Regions from separate parts of the Rhodococcus sp. PAMC28707 genome, predicted to be linked through region 3. Evidence: riboswitches for the same ligand, from Rfam matches in the RefSeq annotation. Region 3 holds a riboswitch; each other region holds the start of a gene.

Region 1 (3,277 bases), 1.3 Mb from region 3:
TCCGAGTAGCACAGGTGCGTATGGATCTGCGTGGAATCCGCTACCCCTGACGTCGACAGCTTGAATGCACGCACAGCCCATTCCAGGTAGGCCTTCTTGTCCTCTGTGCGCAAGGGGAGCAGTTCGCGTAGGGCAGGTTCGTCTACCTGGACGATCGCGATTCCTGCCGTTTGCAGGTCGACGGTCTCGTCGCGGATGGCCAGTGCGACCTGATCTGCGGTGTCGGCCAGCGGTTGATCGTCGCGAACGAACGACCACGCGAGGATCGTCACAGGTCCGGTCAGCATGCCCTTGACCGGCTTGTCCGTCAGTGATTGAGCAAAGGCGATCCAGTCGACGGTCATTGCGCCGGCCCGGCTCACATCACCGAACAGGATGGGCGGACGCACGCAACGAGAACCGTAGGACTGAACCCAGCCATTGGCCGTGGCCGCGAAGCCATGCAGTTGCTCCGCGAAGTACTGCACCATGTCGTTGCGCTCCGGCTCGCCGTGCACGAGAACATCGAGGCCCAACTTCTCCTGCAGTGCAATGACATCGGCGATCTCTGCTTGCATGCGACGCACGTACTCGGCGTCGTCGATCTCGCCCTTGCGCAATTCGGCCCTGGCGAGACGGATCTGGGTTGTCTGCGGGTACGAACCGATCGTCGTCGTCGGGAGCGACGGGAGATCGAGCCGAGCCGCTTGGGCCACCCGACGCTCGGCAGCGGGACTGCGATCGACTGCCACACCACCCTCGAGTCGGGCGCGAACTGCACTGTCGTGCACTCGGGGGTCGGTGCGACGGGATTCCGCAGCGACCCGTGCAGAGGTGAGTGCGGTTGCAACGCAATCGGTTCCCTCGCGAAGTGCACGTGCGAGCACGGTCACCTCCTCGACTTTTTCTGCGCCGAACGCCAGCCACGAGCGCAGTGGATCCACGATCTGCGTCTCGGAGTCGAGCGTGTACGGGACATGAAGTAGCGAGCAGGAACTCGATACGGCGAGCGCGCCAGCACTGCCCAACAGGCTCGCCAGCGTGGCCAGGGCCTGGTCCAGATCGGTCCGCCAGACATTGCGGCCGTCGACGATGCCTGCCACGAGAAGCTTGCTCGCCAGAGCGGGCACCGCTGCGACCTGCTCGACGGTTCCCGGGGTGGTGAGATCGACCGACAAACCCTCGATACCGGTCGAGGCGAGTACGGGCAACGCGTCACCGAGGTACCCGAAGTACGACGCCACCAGTATTGCCGGCCGTCTCTCGACGGCGCTGAGGTAGTCGTAGGCGCGTCCGGCGGCGGCGAGTTCGGCTTCGGTTCGATCCGCGACGAGAGCCGGTTCGTCGATCTGGACCCATTCGGCACCCGCGTCGGACAGCTGTGTCAACAGATCGGCGTACAGCGGGAGGATTTCGTCGAGACGGTCCAGCAGCGGAGCATCACCGCCGACCGATTTCGAGAGCAGCAGGAACGTAACCGGGCCGACGATCACCGGACGGGCCGGAATACCCAGTGCGCGAGCCTCGTTCAGCTCGCCGAGAATCTTTTCCGGGTGGAGTGCGAACGTTGTGCTCGCTGCAATCTCGGGTACGAGGTAGTGATAGTTGGTGTCGAACCACTTGGTCATTTCCAAGGGCTGCACGGTGTCGTTGCCACGCGCGGCGACGAAATACCGATCGAGATCGTCCTCGATGGCGCTTACCCGTTCGGGCAGCGCGCCGAGTAGGACTGCGGTGTCGAGCACCTGGTCGTAATAGGAGAAGGTGTTGATCGGCACGGAGTCGAGCCCTGCGGCCTTCAGTGAAAGCCAGTCGTTCTCGCGTAGCTGCTTGGCGACGGCACCGAGTGCGGCGGCATCGCTCTTTCCGGCCCAGTAGGACTCGACAGCCTTCTTCAGTTCGCGCTTCGGGCCGATTCGGGGGGAACCGAGAACTGTCGCAGTGAATTCGAATGTCACTTCGTGTGTCTCCAGATACATGGCGTGATGGGTGGAACACCACCGTGCGCGCGAGTACGCCTGAGCCCAAGACGAGAGTTCAGGTCTACTCGCCCACTCCACGGGGCGGTGAACCGCTACGCACGGCGTGCGCAGCACAGAAGGCAGGTATTCGGACTCGCAGGCGCGCGATCTCGACAAACCCTCGAGAAAAGCTCCTAGTGGCCGTCGCTTCCCAGAGAGGCTTCTCCAGTGCTTGATAGACGGCGGTCGTTCCTGCATACCGCTGCGGGACAATCCCGGATTCTCACCGGGTTCCCTCTTGCGTCGCCGTTGCGGACTTCGGGGCTCCTCTTGGCCGCGGGCGAACCGACTGCAAGCACGAGCATAGGCGCTCGGTCGCCTCTGGAGAAAGGGCTGCTACTCTCGACCCCATGAAGCGCACGTATTTTTGGTTTAGCAGGCCGGCCCCGGGTGGGTCAGCCAGCGACACCATGCGCTGACACCCCACCCCACGAGCCGGAATCGGACCGGCTCGAAGTGCGCGTGGATTCACCGTGAACGAGTCGGTCTGGGAACAGGACCTTCCTCCATGACAACCGACATCGACACCATCGACCCAGCTCTGCACGATTCTGCTCTGGACGAGCGACGGACGATCAGTATCAGTCCGCTTCTGTCTCCTCGGACCGTTCGGCGTGAGCATGCGGCGGACGACGCAGTGGCCGCCGTAGTACGGCGCGGCCGCGACGGCGTCGTCGACATCCTCGACGGACGTGATGACAGGCTGATCGTCGTCGTCGGACCGTGCTCGGTGCACGACACCACCGCGGCGATGGACTACGCCCGGAGATTGGCCGCGAAGGCGACCGAACTCGATGATCGCCTGCACATCGTCATGCGCGTGTATTTCGAGAAGCCGCGGACCACTCTCGGCTGGAAAGGCCTGATCAACGACCCGCATCTCGACGGCAGCTTCGACATCAACGAAGGCCTCCGTGTGGGCCGCCAGTTGCTAGTCGACATCTCGAGTCTCGGTCTTCCGGTCGGATGCGAATTCCTCGACCCCATCACCCCTCAGTACATTGCGGACCTGGTCAGCTACGGTGCCATCGGCGCACGAACCGCAGCCAGTCAGGTGCACCGGCAGCTGTGCAGCGCCTTGTCGATGCCCGTCGGAATCAAGAATTCGACCGAGGGTGATGTTCAGGTTGCCGTCGACGGAACCCGGGCGGCGGCGTCGAGTCACGTCTTCCCCGGAACGGACCTCGACGGTCATTCCGCGTTGATCAGAACCGTCGGTAATCCCGACTGCCATGTGATTCTGCGCGGCGGCACCGACGGTCCGAACTACGATGCGG
Region 2 (3,277 bases), 2.1 Mb from region 3:
ACGACCGCGGAAGTCTGGAGTCGAGGACGATCACTGCGCGGGCCTCGGTCCACCAGGATTCGAACGTTCCCGGCATCACCTTGTGCATCACGATCGCCCAGACGTCACCGACGGGAATCCGTACCGACCCGAACGATGCTGCCGCTGCGATTGCAGCCAGAAGACCGACGATCAGCAGTGCAAGAATTACGCCGAGCGGAAAGCGTGAGCGTCGAGTCGACGTGGATTCGGAAGGCGCAGTGCGGGTTTCGACGGCGGTGGCCATCAGTCCTGGAACCGGTCCGGGTGCAGTGCGCGTGCGATGGTGTCCACGCTCGTCACCAGTCGCGGGCTCTCGAAGAAGTCGTCGAGCGGTACGACGATGAAGTTGTCGCGTTGGACGGCAGGCGTCGTCGCCATGATCGGTTGACTTTTCAGGAAGTCGATCTTGCCCTGCGCGGAGGTATCGCCGTAGTCGAGGACGACGATCGCCTGTGGTGCGCGTTCGCCGATGATCTCCCACGTCGTGTCCAGGTAGGGCCGCTCGCCTTCGGGGAAGATGTTTTCCGCCCCGGCGTAGTCAGCGATGACCTGCCCGACGCCGACGCCCCCGATGGTCGAGGGAACGTCTTCACCGGAGTCGTAGAAGAACGTCGGGGTCGGAGCCACGCCGGTCAATTTCTCGCTTACTGCATCAAGCCCCGACACGACGCCGTCGGTGACGTCTTTCGCTGCGTCCTCGGTTCCCAGGATTTCACCGAGTTGGGTGTAGTCCTTCTCGAGCATCCCGATGTCGGGGAATCCCGATCCGCAATACTCGGAGAACAGGAACGTCGCGACGCCGACGTCGGTGAACGATTCCCGGGAGCGGCCCTTCTTGTCGTTGAAGGCACTTCGCATGCCGCCCACGACGAGGTCCGGGTCGAGATCGAGGATCTGTTCTTTCGTCGGGTATTCGTCGGCGAGGCCGGTGATTCGTTCGAATGCAGCTGCCGTCTCCGCAGTCGGGGTGGCGTTCTGATAGCCCATCCCGACGATCCGATCCGCGGCACCCATCTCGATGAGCACCTCGGTGACGTGGTCGTTCATGGAAATGATGCGTTGCGGAGGGGCATCGAACTGCTGGGCGAGGCCGCAATTGGAAATGGTGACCGGCTCGTCGAACGCCGCCGCGGCCGAGGTGGCGTCTATCGAGTCGCCACGCGAACAGCCCGCGAAGAGCAACGCGGCTGCAGAACCGACCGCGACAATTCGGACGATGGAGGGAGTAGATGGTGACATATGAACCTCACTTGGAGCTCAGAGCCACGAAATTGAGAGTCGACGCGCAGCAAAATCAACCACGCGCAGGACTGCCGATTCGTAGACCACGACGAATAGGTGTCGCACACACAGCCGCTGGGTAATCGGACTTGCCATCTCCACGAGAGGAGACAGCCCACCGTTGCGGGTCAGCGCCGGATTTCGACCGGCTTCCCCCTACGACTGGCTTGCTAAGTGCTTCGTCCAGCAGTATGCACGAGAGGCTTCGGCAGCGGTCGAGCGCGCCTACCGAGGCCCACACATTCCGTCAGCTGATACGTCGTGACCGAACCGCGGGTGCCGAAGAATGCGGCAGCAATCTGCTGATGTCCTCCGGCAGCAAAATTTCGACGGTCGCCGACGCGTCGAACCGGTAGGGCTGGGTCATGACCACACCGGACAGCTGCTTGCGTAGACGCGACATTTCCGCCCTGACGGTGATCGCCCTTCCGCCGTCTCCGAAGAGATCCGCCGCCATCTGTGCCGCGGTCCGCCCCTCCCGATGGACTGCCAGCAGGTAGAGAATCTCTGCGTGACGCGGCGTCGGCTCGTGTGTCCATTCCCCGACCTCGCTACGGATCTGTACCCGCGTGTGCTGCGGATGGCGTAGATCGATACGGACCGTGGTGGCACCGGCGGTCTCGGAGATGGATGCCCTCTCCGCCACCCCGGTCGGCCGGACGAGCCATCCACCGGGCAAGGGCTCGACGTCACACACACCGAGCGTCGGCATCCAGAATCTCCCCGTGGCCAGATCCTCGGGCAACAGAACTCGAGTGCGCAACGCGACGGACGAGGTGGCCGCTACCCACCCGTTGGCGTCGACCGCCAATGCGGGGGAATGTAACCGAGCGAGCATGGGGGCCGCGACCGAGCGCAGCAGATCCAAATTCTGCCGATGATGCTCGCGCAGTTGGGATTCAGCAAGACGGGCAATGGCATCCACAAGCGCGAGCGTGGTCGGATGCACGCTACTCGCAGGCCCACTGACATCGACCGCGCCGATCACCTGACCGGTCCGCGGGTCCTTGATCGGCGCACCCGCACACGTCCATGGATGATGGCTTCGCACATAGTGTTCGGCGGAAAAAATCTGTACTGCTCGGCGCGAAACCAACGCAGTTCCGATCGCATTGGTACCCACCGAGTCCTCGGCCCAGCTGGCACCCTCGACGAACCCGAGTCCGTCGGCGCGATCGAGCACTGCCGTAGATCCACTGCGCCACAACACCCGCCCGTGACGGTCGGCCACAACGAGAATGTTGTTTCCGTCCTGAACGACCGATTCCAGCCCTCGAGCCAGATCGTCGAGTACGTCGATCAGACCCGAATCACGACGGCTCAGCTCGAGATCGGAGATGTCTACAAGTGAGGGTGAGATGGATTTTTGTTCGGGATCGATACCGAGAGTCTGCAACCGCCGCCACGAATCACCGATCACCTCGCGCGGCCGGGCGGGACCCTTGCCGCCTGCCATCGTCGCGTCGTAGACGGCCGTCAGTATCCGCGCGTAGCGGCGTGGATCCTCACCTGCCGCCAGCGCAGGCTCGGGACCTGTCGACTGAGTCATTGCCGACAATTGTGCGCCAGCTCACATAGAAGTGCAGAGGTGGGGTCAGTTCGCTCGCGTCGAGGGCGCCTTGCGGGCACTGCGGGGCGCTCCGCGTTTGGGGAACAGAGTGCGCGAAACCTCACGAGCGGCGTCCACGACCAAAGGTGCCACTCGCTCGAGTTGTGCGTTCCGCGTCTCTCCACACAGCGCGATACCACCGGCCGGGCCTTCGTAACCACGAATCGCAGACCCCACGCATGAGATCCCACGGACCGCCTCTTCGAGACCGAACGCCAGCCCCTGGCGCTGACGAATGCGGTTCAACTCCAGATGGAGGACCGCCCGCTCGGTGATGGTCTTGTCGGTGAAGCGAGGAAGGGTCGCGCCGAACAAGGTGTCTACATGCTCGGGATCCAGCCACGCCAACATCGCCTTCCCACCGGC
Region 3 (3,277 bases):
CTGCCTGATAGCAGGCAGTTTGGCCGGGTCCAAAGCCGAAATGTTGGCATGCTCGTCGAGCAACTGCTCGAGCCGGGAGATGTCGCCGTAACTCTCGGCGCGGGCCATCGGCGGGATGAGGTGATCGACCAGAGTGGCGTGGGCACGACGCTTGGCCTGCGTCCCCTCGCCCGGATCGTTGACGAGGAATGGGTAGATCAGCGGCAGGTCGCCGAGTGCGGCATCGGTGCCGCACGAAGCGGACATCCCGAGCGTCTTACCTGGTAGCCACTCGAGGTTGCCATGCTTTCCGAGGTGGACCATCGCATCGGCACCGAAGCCGCCGTCCTGAATCGACGCCTGGATCCAGCGATACGCCGCGAGATAGTGATGACTGGGAGGTAGATCGGGATCGTGATAGATCGCGACGGGTCGCTCGCCGAATCCGCGGGGCGGTTGAACCATGATGACGACGTTGCCGAACTGCATTGCCGCGATGACGATCTCGCCTTCGGGATCGCTCGAGCGATCGACGTACAGATCACCGGGAGCCGGTCCCCAATGCTTCTCGACGGCGGACGTCAGGTCCTCCGGGAGCTCGGCGAACCAAGACCGGTACCGCGCGGCCGAGATGCGGATCGGATTGCCCTCGAGCTGTGCGTCGGTGAGCCAATCCGGGTCTTGTCCACCGCGCGCGATAAGTGCGTGGATGAGTGCGTCGCCATCGCGGGCGGCCAAGCCCGGAACGGCGTCGGGTCCGTCCTCTGGTCCGAGATCGTATCCCGCGGTGCGCATCTCGGTCATGAGCGAAATCGCGCTTGCCGGCGTATCGAGGCCGACGGCATTTCCGATGCGAGCATGTTTGGTCGGGTACGCCGAGAACATCAGGGCAATCCTGCGCTCCGACGTAGGAATGTAGCGAAGTCGTGCATGACGCACCGCGATTCCAGCTACCCGCGCAGCACGTTCGTGATCGGGGACGTAGGTGGTCAGGCCATCGCCGTCGATCTCTTTGAACGAAAACGGAACCGTGATGAGTCGGCCGTCGAATTCGGGAACTGCAACTTGAGTCGCAACGTCGAGCGGCGACATGCCGTCGTCGTTCGCATCCCAGGTAGCCCGACTGCTGGTCAAGCAAAGCCCCTGCAGGATGGGAACGTCCAGCGCGGCTAGTTCGGTCACGTCCCATGCTTCGTCATCGCCGCCTGCCGACGCGCCTGCAGGCTTGGTTCCGCCCGCGGCCAACACAGTCACGATCATCGCGTCGGCCGACTTCAAAGCGCCCAGTAGTTCCGGGTCTGCGGCGCGCAACGACGCGCAGAAGAGCGGAAGCGCCTTCCCACCCTTCGCCTCGACGGCCGCGGCAAGAGCTTCGATGTATGCCGTGTTTCCGGCCAAATGCTGCGCTCGGTAGTAGAGGATCGCGATGGTCGGTCCGCCGGCATCGGCGGGTGTCACCGAAGACTCCAACACTCCCCACGTAGGTGTGTGGACGGGCGCAGAAAACCCGTGACCGGTGAGCAGAACGGTGTCGGACAGGAAGCCGAAGAGTTCGGCAAGATTCTCCGGGCCACCTTCTGCCAGGTAATTGTGGGCTTGAGCTGCGACGTTGCCGGGGACGGTCGACAACTCCATCAACTCGGCGTCCGGCGCCTGCTCCCCACCGAGAACGACCACCGGCACGCCGGAGGCGAGTACCGCATCGACGCCCTCCTCCCAGGACCGCTTCGACCCCAAGATCCGGAGCACGATCAAATCAATGCCCTCAGCCAGCCCGGCAACATCGTCGGCGAGCAGGCGCGAAGGATTTCCCCACCGATAGTCGGCGCCGCTGGCACGCGCGCTGAGCAGGTCGGTGTCCGATGTGGACAGAAGCAGGATCACGGTTACTGCCCTCCTCGGGGTTTTCGCGCCCCGCATTCGTCTTGCGTGTGGGCTCACGGGAGAGGGTCTGGCTTTCACAGTGGCGCGACCGCGCCGGAGTTACACCGGCTTCCTCTCGGCCGAAGCCGTTCGAAGGGGATGCTACCGAAGAAACCCTCCGGCTCGTTACATCGGGAAACCCCGACAGGATGCACTTGTAGCCTGGACAGGTGATGTCGAGCGACCCGAGAACAACCCCCGACCGCTGCCCAGGTGCACTGACCTTGCACCAAGCAGCCGATGGCGCGCTGGCCAGGGTGCGGCTGCCCGGCGGAATGGTCGACCCTTCCCACATGCAGGTTCTCGCAGAGGCTGCTGGCGATCTCGGCAACGGGTCTATGCAGCTGACATCCCGCGGCAACATTCAATTCCGCGGGGTTCGGGACAGCACCGAGCTGGCTCGACGGCTTGCGAATGCCGGTATGTTGCCCTCCCCGTCACACGAGCGTGTGCGCAACATACTTGCCTCGCCCTTGACTGGTCGGGTGAATGGTGTCACCGATGTCCGAACCTTGATCACCGCACTCGACCGAGGCCTGTGCGCCCGTGCCGAGCTGGTGGATCTTCCCGGCCGGACACTGTTCGCCCTCGACGACGGCCGAGGCGATGTCACCGCTCTGGACCCGGACTTCGGTGTCCAAGCGCTCTCGCCCGAGTTGTTCGCCTTGATCCTCGGTGGCGCTGATACGGGTGTCCGGGTCGAACGCGACAGCGTCGTCGATGTGCTGGTGGACACCGCCCGAATATTCGTCTCGTTGCGGGGAACGGAGTGGCGACTGGCCGAGCTCGCCGACGGACCCGCAAGAGTTCTCGCAACGCTGGGCCTCGATTCATCCGGATACGACCCGACAATCACGGGCCCACTGGCCACTCGACCGTCCGATACACCCCCGATCGGGTGGCTGTCGCAGGCCGACGGACTCGTCGCGCTGGGCGGAGTCCTTGCGCTCGGCGTCCTCGACGCACGTCTCGCCGAGTTTCTCGCTGCAATCGACAAGCCGCTCGTCGTCACGCCGTGGCGCGGGATCGTCGTGTGCGATCTCGACGAGGGCGCTGCCGAACAGGTGGTTCGAGTACTGGCCCCGATGGGCCTGATCTTCGATGCCGACTCACCTTGGGTGAACCTCAGCGCCTGTACCGGCTCACCTGGGTGCGAGAAGTCGAATGCAGACGTGCGGGGGGATCTACGTGACGCCGTGGCTGCCGGCCGGAATCTTGCTGACCAACGCGAACATTGGTCAGGATGCGAGCGTCGATGCGGCAGGCCGAAAGGCGAGATCGTGGACGTCGTCGCCACCGGCGCCGGATACCGGGTGTCATGAGGGGTCTCCGTTCTGACCTATCGTGAACTCCATGTACGACTACATCCGCGACG

Evidence for each region. A riboswitch is a leader RNA that binds a small molecule or an ion and turns the genes downstream of it on or off. The one in region 3 is predicted to bind cobalamin.
Region 1: it holds a riboswitch for cobalamin, as region 3 does, so the genes downstream of both, metE (5-methyltetrahydropteroyltriglutamate--homocysteine S-methyltransferase) here and cobN (cobaltochelatase subunit CobN) in region 3, are expected to answer to the same signal.
Region 2: it holds a riboswitch for cobalamin, as region 3 does, so the genes downstream of both, E5720_RS12225 (ABC transporter substrate-binding protein) here and cobN (cobaltochelatase subunit CobN) in region 3, are expected to answer to the same signal.

The regions. Positions count from the first base shown of each region.
Region 1 covers NZ_CP039253.1:1,348,610-1,351,886, reverse strand. The annotation lists gene metE (5-methyltetrahydropteroyltriglutamate--homocysteine S-methyltransferase) at 1-1,937, opposite strand, end outside; cobalamin riboswitch at 2,062-2,275, opposite strand; gene E5720_RS06105 (3-deoxy-7-phosphoheptulonate synthase) at 2,509-3,277, shown strand, end outside.
Region 2 covers NZ_CP039253.1:2,700,515-2,703,791, reverse strand. The annotation lists gene E5720_RS12230 (iron ABC transporter permease) at 1-265, opposite strand, end outside; gene E5720_RS12225 (ABC transporter substrate-binding protein) at 265-1,260, opposite strand; cobalamin riboswitch at 1,359-1,508, opposite strand; gene E5720_RS12220 (GAF domain-containing protein) at 1,550-2,851, opposite strand; gene E5720_RS12215 (IclR family transcriptional regulator) at 2,897-3,277, opposite strand, start outside.
Region 3 covers NZ_CP039253.1:24,793-28,069, forward strand. The annotation lists gene cobN (cobaltochelatase subunit CobN) at 1-1,863, opposite strand, end outside; cobalamin riboswitch at 1,910-2,036, opposite strand; gene cobG (precorrin-3B synthase) at 2,076-3,224, shown strand; gene E5720_RS00085 (precorrin-8X methylmutase) at 3,256-3,277, shown strand, end outside.